2 regions of the Enterococcus montenegrensis genome follow, and region 1 is predicted to be linked to the other one. Evidence: predicted binding sites of a transcription regulator. Region 1 holds the regulator's gene; the other holds the start of a gene.

Region 1 (6,234 bases):
CAGGAGGCTAAGAAGTGCAGACTGATGGATATGTCTGTTCAAGCAGTAAGTCTTGAGATGAGTCAAATGCTTATTTCTATAAGGACAAGCTGTGATGAGGAGGGAAATAATAGTACCGAAGCTTCTGATGTCACACTGCCGAGAAAAGCTTCTAGTGAGAAGACAACGGCCCGTACCGCAAACCGACACAGGTAGTCGAGGAGAGAATCCTAAGGTGAGCGAGAGAACTCTCGTTAAGGAACTCGGCAAAATGACCCCGTAACTTCGGGAGAAGGGGTGCTGACCGCAAGGTCAGCCGCAGTGAATAGGCCCAAGCGACTGTTTATCAAAAACACAGGTCTCTGCAAAATCGAAAGATGAAGTATAGGGGCTGACGCCTGCCCGGTGCTGGAAGGTTAAGAGGAGTGCTTAGCGTAAGCGAAGGTACGAATTGAAGCCCCAGTAAACGGCGGCCGTAACTATAACGGTCCTAAGGTAGCGAAATTCCTTGTCGGGTAAGTTCCGACCCGCACGAAAGGCGTAACGATTTGGGCACTGTCTCAACGAGAGACTCGGTGAAATTTTAGTACCTGTGAAGATGCAGGTTACCCGCGACAGGACGGAAAGACCCCATGGAGCTTTACTGTAGTTTGATATTGAGTGTCTGTACCACATGTACAGGATAGGTAGGAGCCGTAGAGATCGGGACGCTAGTTTCGAAGGAGGCAATGGTGGGATACTACCCTTGTGTTATGGCCACTCTAACCCGCACCACTAATCGTGGTGGGAGACAGTGTCAGATGGGCAGTTTGACTGGGGCGGTCGCCTCCTAAAAGGTAACGGAGGCGCCCAAAGGTTCCCTCAGAATGGTTGGAAATCATTCGCAGAGTGTAAAGGCAGAAGGGAGCTTGACTGCGAGACTTACAAGTCGAGCAGGGACGAAAGTCGGGCTTAGTGATCCGGTGGTTCCGCATGGAAGGGCCATCGCTCAACGGATAAAAGCTACCCTGGGGATAACAGGCTTATCTCCCCAAGAGTCCACATCGACGGGGAGGTTTGGCACCTCGATGTCGGCTCGTCGCATCCTGGGGCTGTAGTCGGTCCCAAGGGTTGGGCTGTTCGCCCATTAAAGCGGCACGCGAGCTGGGTTCAGAACGTCGTGAGACAGTTCGGTCCCTATCCGTCGCGGGCGTTGGAAATTTGAGAGGAGCTGTCCTTAGTACGAGAGGACCGGGATGGACTTACCGCTGGTGTACCAGTTGTCTCGCCAGAGGCATCGCTGGGTAGCTATGTAGGGAAGGGATAAACGCTGAAAGCATCTAAGTGTGAAGCCCACCTCAAGATGAGATTTCCCATTTCTTAAAGAAAGTAAGATCCCTGAGAGAAGATCAGGTAGATAGGTCAGGAGTGGAAGTACAGTGATGTATGGAGCGGACTGATACTAATCGATCGAGGACTTAACCAAAGTAAAAGAAAACTCGGAAGAGTTTTGAAAAACTTCAAGATCCAGTTTTGAGTGAATGAAATTCACTTAATTAAATAGTGTGGTGGCGATAGCGAGAAGGATACACCTGTAACCATGCCGAACACAGAAGTTAAGCTTCTTAGCGCCGATTGTAGTGAAGGGTTTCCCTTTGTGAGAGTAGGACGTCGCCACGCGAACTTATGGGGGTTTAGCTCAGCTGGGAGAGCATCTGCCTTACAAGCAGAGGGTCAGCGGTTCGAACCCGTTAACCCCCATATGAGCCGTTAGCTCAGTTGGTAGAGCATCTGACTTTTAATCAGAGGGTCACAGGTTCGAGCCCTGTACGGCTCATAAGAAATATGCGGGTGTGGCGGAATTGGCAGACGCACCAGATTTAGGATCTGGCGCCTTACGGCGTGGGGGTTCAAGTCCCTTCACCCGCATAAAAGGCCGGCTTAGCTCAGTTGGTAGAGCATCTGATTTGTAATCAGAGGGTCGAGGGTTCAAGTCCTTTAGCCGGCATCAAAACCATGCGGAAATAGCTCAGTGGTAGAGCACCACCTTGCCAAGGTGGGGGTCGCGGGTTCGAACCCCGTTTTCCGCTTTACTTTAAAAAGTAAAAAAGCCGGGGTGGCGGAACTGGCAGACGCACAGGACTTAAAATCCTGCGGTGAGTGATCACCGTACCGGTTCGATTCCGGTCCTCGGCATTAGAAAGATGCGCCCATAGCTCAACTGGATAGAGTGTTTGACTACGGATCAAAAGGTTAGGGGTTCGACTCCTCTTGGGCGCGTAGTCTTTTTATTTTTTATCGGGAAGTAGCTCAGCTTGGTAGAGCACTTGGTTTGGGACCAAGGGGTCGCAGGTTCGAATCCTGTCTTCCCGATTTTTTTTATTTTAGGCTTTATTTCTAAATGAATTTAAGCTATAATGTTGTCAGACTTAATTTAATATTTATGCGCCCATAGCTCAACTGGATAGAGTGTTTGACTACGGATCAAAAGGTTAGGGGTTCGACTCCTCTTGGGCGCGTCTTAACGAAATCATATTAAGGATTTCGTTTTTTTGTATATCAAAATAGTTCTCTCAAGGTCAAAATTTTATTAGCTATGATTTTGTTTAAAAAATAGACAAGCTAGTAAATTATTTAGTGAATTATAAGGAAAAATAGTATGTGATTAGCTCAAATTAATGTATGAATATTCATTGTGTTAGATTTTTTACTTTTGTGAAAGTTGCGGTAAAATAGAGAAGTAACTTTTATTTCCTATAAAGAAGTTACAAAGCAGTTCGTGTGTACGTGTTTTACTTTTTCTTCCACTAATTCTTAAAGGAATGTTGTGATTCAGTCATGTTCCTTTAATTATCCAGCTAAGTTGGGTATAATTAAGGTCAGAATTAGTCAAGGGAGGGAAATCGCATTATGAGTCGTCACAACACTTCTGATTTAATTGAAGCTTATTTGAAAAAAATTTTGGAAGATAGCGAAATGATTGAAATCCGTCGCACCGAGATGGCTGATTTATTCAACTGTGTACCATCCCAAATTAATTATGTCATTAATACGCGTTTCACAATTCAACGGGGCTATGTTGTTGAAAGTAAGCGCGGTGGCGGTGGCTATATTAGAATTGAAAAAATCAAAATTTCTGACAATCATCGCTTTTTAGAGCAAGTAGATCAACTTTTTGTCGATACACTAGGTGAAAAAGATGCTTTAGCCATTATTCAAAAGCTATACGAAGAAGATATTTTAACCAAAACAGAAGGTAATTTAATTTTAGCGGCTTTGGCTAAAAGTACGCTGGGACGTTTTAAAAATGAAAATGAAATTCGAGCTGGCATGTTACATGCAGTGCTAGAGCGATTAAGTTATGAGGATAGGAAGTGAGTCAGATGGATGAATTATTTACAGAAAAAGCCAAGGCGGTCTTGACGATTGCCCAAGAAGAAGCAAAAACTTTCAAACATCAGTCAGTCGGTTCAGAACATCTACTATTGGCTTTGATTATTGAACAAGATGGTATTGCTGGAAAAGTTTTACGGGAAATGAGCGTTACTGAAACAGATGTTAGAGAAGAAATTGAGCATTTAACTGGCTATGGCACGATGAAATCTTATCCGGCTGGAGTTTACTTACCGTATTCACCACGGGCAAAACAAATTTTTGCCTATGCAGGTGACGAAGCAAAACGCTTAGGCGCTCCGAATATTGGCACAGAGCATTTACTACTGGGACTTTTACGCGATGATGAAATTCTTGCTTCTCGCATCATGGTCAACCTTGGTTTGAGCTTAGCTAGAATGCGCCAACTTTTGAAAAAGAAAATGGGCGTAAGTGAAAGCAAGGCACCCAATAACGGGTTAGGAGGACGCCGCAGACAAGCGCCTCAGGGTACAAAAGGCATGCAGCAAGGTACGCCGACGCTAGACGGCTTAGCTCGGGATTTAACGAAGCTTGCCAGAGAAAACCGCCTCGATCCCGTGGTAGGCCGCAGTAAAGAAGTAAAACGTCTGATTCAAATCCTCTCGCGCAGAACGAAAAATAATCCTGTTTTAGTAGGGGAACCTGGTGTTGGGAAAACAGCTATTGCAGAAGGTTTAGCGCAACAGATCGTGCGGGGCGAAGTTCCGGAAGATATGCAGCAAAAACGTTTGATGATGCTGGATATGGGTTCTCTTGTAGCGGGTACGAAATATCGTGGTGAATTTGAAGACCGGATGAAAAAAATCATTGATGAAATTTATCATGACGGGCAGATTATCTTATTCATCGACGAGCTGCATACTTTGATTGGTGCCGGCGGAGCTGAAGGGGCCATTGATGCTTCCAATATTTTGAAACCGGCTTTAGCTCGTGGCGAGTTACAAACAATTGGGGCCACCACGCTAGATGAATATCAAAAGTATATTGAAAAAGATTCTGCATTGGAACGTCGTTTTGCTCGTGTGCAAGTCGATGAGCCAACGCCAGAAGAGGCCGAAGAGATCTTAAGAGGCTTGCGTCCTCGTTACGAAGAACATCATGGTGTTGAAATCTCTGATGAAGCATTACATGCGGCTGTCCAGTTGTCTGTTCGCTATATCAATTCGCGGCAGTTACCAGATAAGGCAATTGATTTAATGGATGAGTCTTCAGCAAAAGTGCGTTTGGATAAAGCAGATGAACCTTCTGAAATTATCGGTTTGCAAGAAGACATTGCAAATCTGATGAGTGAAAAAGAAGAAGCAATTCAAAATCAAAACTTTGAAGCGGCAGCTCGTTTACGCCAAAAAGAGAAAAAGTTAAGTCAACGTTTGGCAGAATTAGCCTTTGCGGAAACAAAAGAAGCCTCTGGTTTTGCTGACCGTGTGACAGCAGAAGATGTCGCAACTGTCGTTTCTCAGTGGACAGGTGTACCGTTGCAACAAATGGAGAAAAAAGAAAGCGAACGCCTCCTAGATTTAGAAAAAATTCTCCATCAACGGGTAGTGGGCCAAGAAGAAGCAGTTAAAGCTGTCGCACGTTCGATTCGTCGTGCTAGAAGTGGCTTGAAAGATCCAAATCGTCCAATTGGTTCCTTCATGTTTTTAGGACCAACTGGTGTTGGGAAAACCGAATTGGCCAAAACGCTAGCAGAAGCGATGTTTGGCAGTGAAGATGCACTGATTCGCGTGGATATGTCAGAATTTATGGAAAAATACAGTACGAGCCGTCTGATTGGTTCTCCTCCAGGTTATGTCGGGTATGACGAAGGTGGACAATTAACAGAGAAGGTTCGTTCTAAACCATATTCTGTTATCTTGTTGGATGAAGTTGAAAAAGCGCATCCAGATGTCTTTAATATTTTATTACAAGTATTAGACGATGGGCATTTGACCGACTCAAAAGGACGTAAAGTTGATTTTCGTAATACGATTTTGATTATGACCTCCAATATTGGTGCTACGCAAATTCGTGAAGAAAAAAATGTTGGTTTTAACGTAACGGATTTAACAAAAGATCATGGGGCTATGCAAAAACGTATTTTAGAAGAATTGAAAAAAGCTTTCCGCCCTGAATTTTTAAACCGAATTGATGAAACAGTTGTCTTCCGTTCATTAGGAGAAGCTGAAATTCAACAAATCGTGAAAATCATGAGTAAATCCATTATAAAACGCTTGGCCGAACAAGATATTCAATTGAAAATCACACCTGCTGCCAATGAAGTTATCGGTAAAGCTGGTTTTGATCCAGAATATGGCGCTCGTCCAATCAGAAGAGCACTGCAAAAAGAAGTGGAAGATCGTTTATCTGAAGCGTTATTATCTGGCCAAATTCATTTGGGGGATAATGTTACAATCGGTGCTAAAAAAGGGAAAATCACCTTAACAGTAAAAGAACCTACTGAAGGGAAAAAATTGCAAAACGTTTAAAAATGCGGCCTCCAAATGTTAGTAATTTTCTAACATTTGGGGGTTTTTGTGTTCAGTTCTCTTTTAACGATTTTTTGGCAAAGTTTTGTTTTATCCATTTTACTTTCGGGGGATAAATTACCAGACTTATTAGCGTTCTGTTGTATTTTTAAAATCCAATCAGGAAATCTTCTAAAAATAGTAGGATTTTTGATTGCTACTTCTAAAATTCCACACCCTGTGATAAGATAATTGAGTTATCAAAGGGGGAAGAAGATGATTGAATTAGTCACAACGGTAGCCTCTGTTGACCAAGCCGAAAAATTACTAGCAGCTGGTGTGGACACCATCTACTTTGGGGAAGAAACGTTTGGTTTGCGGTTACCTTATTCATTTTCACGCAAAGAACAAAGGC
Region 2 (6,234 bases), 1.1 Mb from region 1:
GAAGAAGGAAAATTTAAGTTTAAAGTTGATGGATTAGATACTAGTCAACACGGATTCGTCCCTCCGGAAAATCGGTTTGTCAAAGGTGTTACAGAACAAAATGAACCAACCGGATGGTACGAAGAAGATGAATTTGGAACAGAAAAATCGGGGACGATCAAAATTCAAGCGCCAAAAAATACCAAAATGTCTTTAAGTGTTCAAATGGATGGACGCAATGAAATGATTCCAAATGATTCAGAAGAATCGGCACTATCTGAGGCTCAAGAAGAGGTACAAAAGAACATTCAATTTGATGAAAAAATAGATATTTTAGATGATGCAATCACGGGGCCTTTTGAGATGGTAGCACCTAAAACAGTCCCAAATAGTAAAAATTCAGGAAACTTAGATAATTCAAAACAAGGTACTAACCAGACAAGTAGTAATAACGCTGAAGGAAAAAACGCAGTAATACCTTCTGCGAAACCCGCGATGTTACGAAATACTAAAGGAACTATTATTACTCGAGGTTCAGAGCTAATGATTGGCGAAGATGCATTTAGTGATAACTTTACAATTGAGAACATAAATCATGGGAAAGATGGAACTAAAGCTGTAACTATTGAGACTAAAACAAAAACCTATAAGGATAGTAATTCACCATATTCACCTGCAACTTCTGCAGATGTACTGAAAGAGAATAAAGTTTATACATTGTTTCCGAAAAAGACAAACGTTTCTAAGTCAATTGGAATTCGTTTTAAAAATGCTGATGGTAATAAAGCAACTCCAACAACACTAACTGGTACCAATTTTGATTTAGTTTACGACTTTGTTGGCTATGTAAATGTTGGAACTAAAACTACGCCACAACTAATCCCAGTTGGAGCAAGAGTAAATGTATCAAATATTGTAATAGGCCGAACGGCTAAGACATCAGGAGGTATGCCGGCTAATGGGGATAATATGCCTTGGATGGAATTTTCTAACAATTTGTATTCTGGTGTAGTTTATGGTTTTACAAAAAAGATGGAACTTAACTTCCAGTTTTATGTAGCTGATCCTACGACTAAAAGTTTGACTAATCAAACTATTGATTTTGGTGACAACACTGATGTTAACAATGCGCAATTAACCTTTGCTTCACTGAATGGATATGGGAATGAACAGTCTGCAATTAAGGATGGAACTAAAGCTGGTGTTACTCCGACTGGAGCAGTTGCTAATCGCCACGAGTTTGCTGGAAAACTGACTGATGATGGTAAAGATGATACAACAGGATTGGGAACTTTATCGGCGGATACTAAACTTAGTTATCATAAAACCGGAACAGCTGGGCATACTTATGATGCAGGAACTTACTATAGCTCATCTGTGTACGAGTTTGACGATAAGGTTGGTGGGGTAGACTACCAAATTAGTGCGGTAAGTTTTCCACTCAGCGGGACAAGTAATAAGTTCAAGTTGGGTACAACTTATGGACGTGCGTGGAACTCATTTATCAGCTCTGCTGTACGGCCAACTACTCACGAGGCTCCAACTAAAACCGTTCACCCCACCTCCAATGCTGGCTTTTCCAACCGTTATTTTAATGATTTAGATCGTTTTGATTACGAGCAAGGTAAAGATTGGGAACTACCACAACATAAGCGTGTACCAGGACATGATGCAGATAACGCTAGCGGGTTAGCTACCGGAATAGCTAAAAAAGAAAATAGATATGTGCAGACTGGTCAATCTCATTATTACTTTATTAATCAAGATACAATTAACATGGTAGCAGGTGGATTAATTAGCCCAATTAGTTATGAAATCACAGATAAATTACCTGTAGGAGTTGAATACGAGAGTGCAACGTTATACGATTTGAAGGGTAATACTCTAACTGATGGCTTTAGTATTAATAATAATAACGGAAGCTTGACATTTAAAATTCAAGGAAACGCAGCGAGTAAGATTAATACCCAATCGCGACAAGTTGGGTATTACGGAAAAGATTTCTCGATAAGAGTTAAGGTGAAAGTCACCAAGGCATTTTCTTGGCAAGGAGAAACTACTTCCAATAATCAAAACGTAATGTATAGTAGTTCTGGCAATTGTCGGAGGATTAGGCGCCTTTTATGTTTATCGTAATAAGAAAGGAGGCGCTTAAAATGAAAAAGATTATGACAAGCTTACTAGCACTGTTACTGCTATTACCTTTAGTCCTTACTTTTACTAGTAATGGCGAAACCATCGCAGAGGCCGCCGATAATCCTGAAGAAGTGACAATTTATTTGCACAAACGAATTTTCCGTGATCTTCGTTGGAAAAATAATAAAGAGCTGGAAGATTGGGAGTATCAAAATGATGGTCTGCAAATTGTGGGTGAACAATTAACAGAGCAAGATAATACGTTACTAGAAAATTCACTACCGTTAAATGGTGCGATGTTTGATATCTACGATGCAACCCCTTGGTATAAAGATGTCAAAGAAAAAGGGCAACTGCCAAATGGAGTCAAAGTTTCTTCCCAAAAAGATTTTGTTGACTATATCGCAACTCTAGCCCGAAAAGAAGCAATTAAAATGGCGGAGGAGTCAAATTTAACTAAAGTAAACGCGCAAGCGATTGTTTCACAAAAAACGGAAATGCCAGATGGCCGAACGTTAGAAGGAATTGCAACATTTCCTAAATTACCAGTTAAAAGTGGCGATGAAGAGGCAGCCTATTTGATTCTTGAAACAGGTCTGACAGAGAAAAAAGATTTAAACGTGGATATGGAAAAATTAGGTCGACCACTTTTAATCAGCCTACCAATTTATGTCAATGACGAAAGTCTAACGCAAATTCATCTTTATCCTAAAAATGTGGGCTATGTCCGTGATCCGTACTTCTTTAAATTTGGGCAACAAGCAAATGGTGAAGATTTAGGACCAATTGCCGGCGCGAAATTTGCAATATATCGTGAAGAGGATGGCAAGAAACTTTATCTGGACATGAGTGATGTTAATGACTTGAAGAACAAATGGGTGGAATCAGAAGATCCGCTTTATGATGATCGTGTTAATATTTTTGAGTCTGATAAAGATGGTTTGGTAAATACGGGTGCACGCTTTTTACCATCGGGAACCTTCTACTTTGAGGAATTGGAGAGTGCTGAAGGGTTTGTAATCGGCAATAAAGAAAAACGAATCAAAATTGAAGTTCCAGAATCTTGGTACGATGAAGATGGCAATTACTTGCCAGTATTAATTGATGGACAACCAATGTTGGAAAATCCAGACGGTGAAGTTCCAGCGCAAGCGATGGAAGAAAAAACGCCTCGTGTCTATAATACGCAAGAAGAACCACCAACTGAATCATCAACACCAGCAGAACCAACGAGAACTCGTGGTCGACTACCACAAACACTTGGCGAGTTGGTTGATACCGTTGCAACAACAGCGCGACGGATGTTACCAAGAACCAACGAAGGCAAAGCAGCCTTCTCATTATTCGGCGTTATATTAGCCGGTGGTGCAGTATTCTTATGGAAAAAGAAAAACGATAAAGACGATAAATAGCATACTGCAAAAAGATCGGAGGAATTTTCCTCCGATTTTTTTTGACATTATCTTTATTTTTTTCGTTGTTAAAGTGAGGGGAAGTGATCGAGGTGTATTTAGTCGTGAGTCCAAATCAATTAGGTTATTTTAAAGCAGAGACAACGGCAAGACGTTTGAAAGTTTTTCTAAAAGAAACCAAAGATGAAAGACGCTTTTTAACGTATTTACGTTTTATTGATGTTTGTAGTAAATTGTTTGTTAAGATAGCGCCTTTACGTCTTGAACTATATCAAGCAGAAGTCATTGCGATTTATCAAAATAAGCATTGGAACCACTTTATGATTGCTCATTTACATTATTTTCGAGCGCTTTTTTCAAATATTCAATGGTTTTATATGCTGCACAAATTACGGCAATTTCAGCGACTGCTTCTCATTGCAAAAATAGGGGAAAAGGCCATTCCTCATTTAGCTGAAATGATTGTTCCAGCGGGCACAAGTTTAAATAAAAATGGCTTGCAAGTGGTCTATGATTCCAGTTAGAAAGATCGGTCATTTTGTTAGTATTTCATAAATAATTTGCTAAATTTGAGAGCATTTCGTTTGACCATTACTGACCAAAGGCGTATTATTATATTGTGAGTAAAGGAACAATACTACGACATTCGTGCCAAAAAGGTGAGATAGTAGTATGATAAAAGTAGTTGAGCTCACAGTAAATTAAGACTTTAGGAGGAATGGCAAATGAATATTGAAAAAATGACGACAACTTTACAAGAAGCTATCGCAGAAGCACAGCAAGTTGCGGTAACACGTCATCATCAAGAAATCGACATTGCTCATTTATGGAAAATTTTCTTACAACCAAATCATTTTGGACGTAATTTTTATACGGATGCTGGTGTAGATGTTGCATCTTTTGAAAGAGAAGTCGATCAGGCAATTGATGAATACCCAAGTGTAGCTGGCGGAAATGTAGCTTATGGTCAAAGCATGAGCCAAAATTTATTTAATCTATTAAATAAAGCAGACCAATTACGGGAAAGTTTCGGAGACGAATTTTTAGCCACTGAAATCGTAATTTTAGCATTAATGAAATTAAAAAATTATCGTTTGACGAAATATTTGGTGAACCAAGGAATTACGGAAAAAGAATTACGCCACAATATTGAAGTAATGCGTGGAGGAGAAAAAGTGACCTCAAAAAATCAAGAAGAACAATATAAAGCATTGGAAAAATACGGTGTCGATTTAGTGCAACAAGTTAAAGCTGGTAAGATGGATCCTATTATTGGACGGGATGAAGAAATTCGTGATGTCATTCGGATTTTATCACGAAAAACAAAAAATAATCCTGTTTTAATCGGGGAGCCTGGGGTTGGTAAAACGGCTATCGTAGAAGGACTAGCCCAACGGATTGTGCGCAAAGATGTTCCAGAAAATTTAAAGGATAAAACGATTTTTTCTCTTGATATGGGTTCATTAATTGCCGGCGCTAAATTCCGTGGCGAATTTGAAGAGCGACTAAAAGCGGTTTTAAAAGAAGTGAAAAAAGCAGATGGGCGCATTATTCTTTTTATTGATGAAATTCACAACATCGTGGGGGCTGGCAAGACCGAAGGCAGCATGGATGCCGGAAACTTATTAAAGCCGATGCTTGCCCGTGGTGAATTGCATATGATTGGTGCTACAACATTAGATGAATATCGGCAATATATGGAAAAAGATAAGGCGCTAGAACGCCGGTTCCAAAAAGTTTTAGTCGCAGAACCAACAGTGGAAGATACAATCTCGATTTTACGGGGACTAAAAGAAAGATTTGAAATTCACCATAGCGTTAATATTCACGATAATGCTTTAGTTGCTGCTGCGACGCTTTCTGATCGTTATATTACCGATCGATTTTTACCAGATAAAGCGATTGACTTAGTCGATGAAGCAAGTGCGACAATTCGGGTGGAAATGAATTCTATGCCGACAGAATTAGACCAAGTAACCAGACGTTTAATGCAACTTGAAATTGAAGAAGCAGCGTTGAAAAAAGAAAGCGATGACGCATCGAAAAAACGTTTAGAAATTTTGCAAGCAGAGTTGGCTGAACTTAGAGAAGAAGCAAACGCCATGAAGATGCAATGGGAAACTGAAAAAGAAGAAGTGAACCAGATTACCAATAAACGTTCTGAAATCGATAAGGCTAAGCACGAATTAGAAGATGCTGAAAATAATTATGACTTAGAACGTGCAGCCGTGCTCCGTCATGGAACCATTCCTCAATTAGAAAAGGAATTGGAAACACTAGAGGAAAAAGGGACCGACGATCATGTGCGCTTAGTACAAGAATCGGTTACAGAAGAAGAAATTGCTGCTGTTGTCGGTCGTATGACCGGAATTCCCGTAACGAAATTAGTTGAAGGAGAACGGGAAAAACTAATGAAGCTAAACGAAACACTGCATAAACGGGTCATTGGTCAAGATGAGGCCGTCAATGCGGTAAGTGATGCGGTAATTCGTTCTCGTGCGGGTTTACAAGATCCCAATCGTCCATTAGGTTCTTTCTTGTTTTTAGGACCAACCGGCGTTGGTAAAACAGAATTAGCAAAAGCGTTAGCTGAAAACTTGTTTGATTCAGAAGACCATATGGTGCGAATTGATATGAGTGAATACATGGAAAAGCATGCGGTCTCACGTTTGGTTGGTGCACCTCCAGGCTATGTCGGCTATGAAGA

The links. Region 1 encodes CtsR, which represses protease genes until heat stress. Its sites were predicted from a motif close to TTGGTCAAAAAAGGTCAAANA; they were not measured.
Region 2: clpB (ATP-dependent chaperone ClpB) is a predicted target of CtsR. The motif match lies at 4,109-4,129, and genes of this name have one in related genera.

The regions. Positions count from the first base shown of each region.
Region 1 covers NZ_CP120467.1:81,139-87,372, forward strand. The annotation lists rRNA gene P3T75_RS00340 (23S ribosomal RNA) at 1-1,444, shown strand, start outside; rRNA gene rrf (5S ribosomal RNA) at 1,523-1,638, shown strand; tRNA gene P3T75_RS00350 (tRNA-Val) at 1,647-1,719, shown strand; tRNA gene P3T75_RS00355 (tRNA-Lys) at 1,723-1,795, shown strand; tRNA gene P3T75_RS00360 (tRNA-Leu) at 1,806-1,887, shown strand; tRNA gene P3T75_RS00365 (tRNA-Thr) at 1,894-1,966, shown strand; tRNA gene P3T75_RS00370 (tRNA-Gly) at 1,977-2,048, shown strand; tRNA gene P3T75_RS00375 (tRNA-Leu) at 2,069-2,154, shown strand; tRNA gene P3T75_RS00380 (tRNA-Arg) at 2,165-2,238, shown strand; tRNA gene P3T75_RS00385 (tRNA-Pro) at 2,258-2,331, shown strand; tRNA gene P3T75_RS00390 (tRNA-Arg) at 2,404-2,477, shown strand; gene P3T75_RS00395 (CtsR family transcriptional regulator) at 2,869-3,336, shown strand; gene P3T75_RS00400 (ATP-dependent Clp protease ATP-binding subunit) at 3,342-5,840, shown strand; gene P3T75_RS00405 (peptidase U32 family protein) at 6,096-6,234, shown strand, end outside.
Region 2 covers NZ_CP120467.1:1,224,454-1,230,687, forward strand. The annotation lists gene P3T75_RS06005 (hypothetical protein) at 1-2,115, shown strand, start outside; gene P3T75_RS06010 (pilin N-terminal domain-containing protein) at 2,136-3,527, shown strand; gene P3T75_RS06015 (hypothetical protein) at 3,632-4,051, shown strand; gene clpB (ATP-dependent chaperone ClpB) at 4,253-6,234, shown strand, end outside.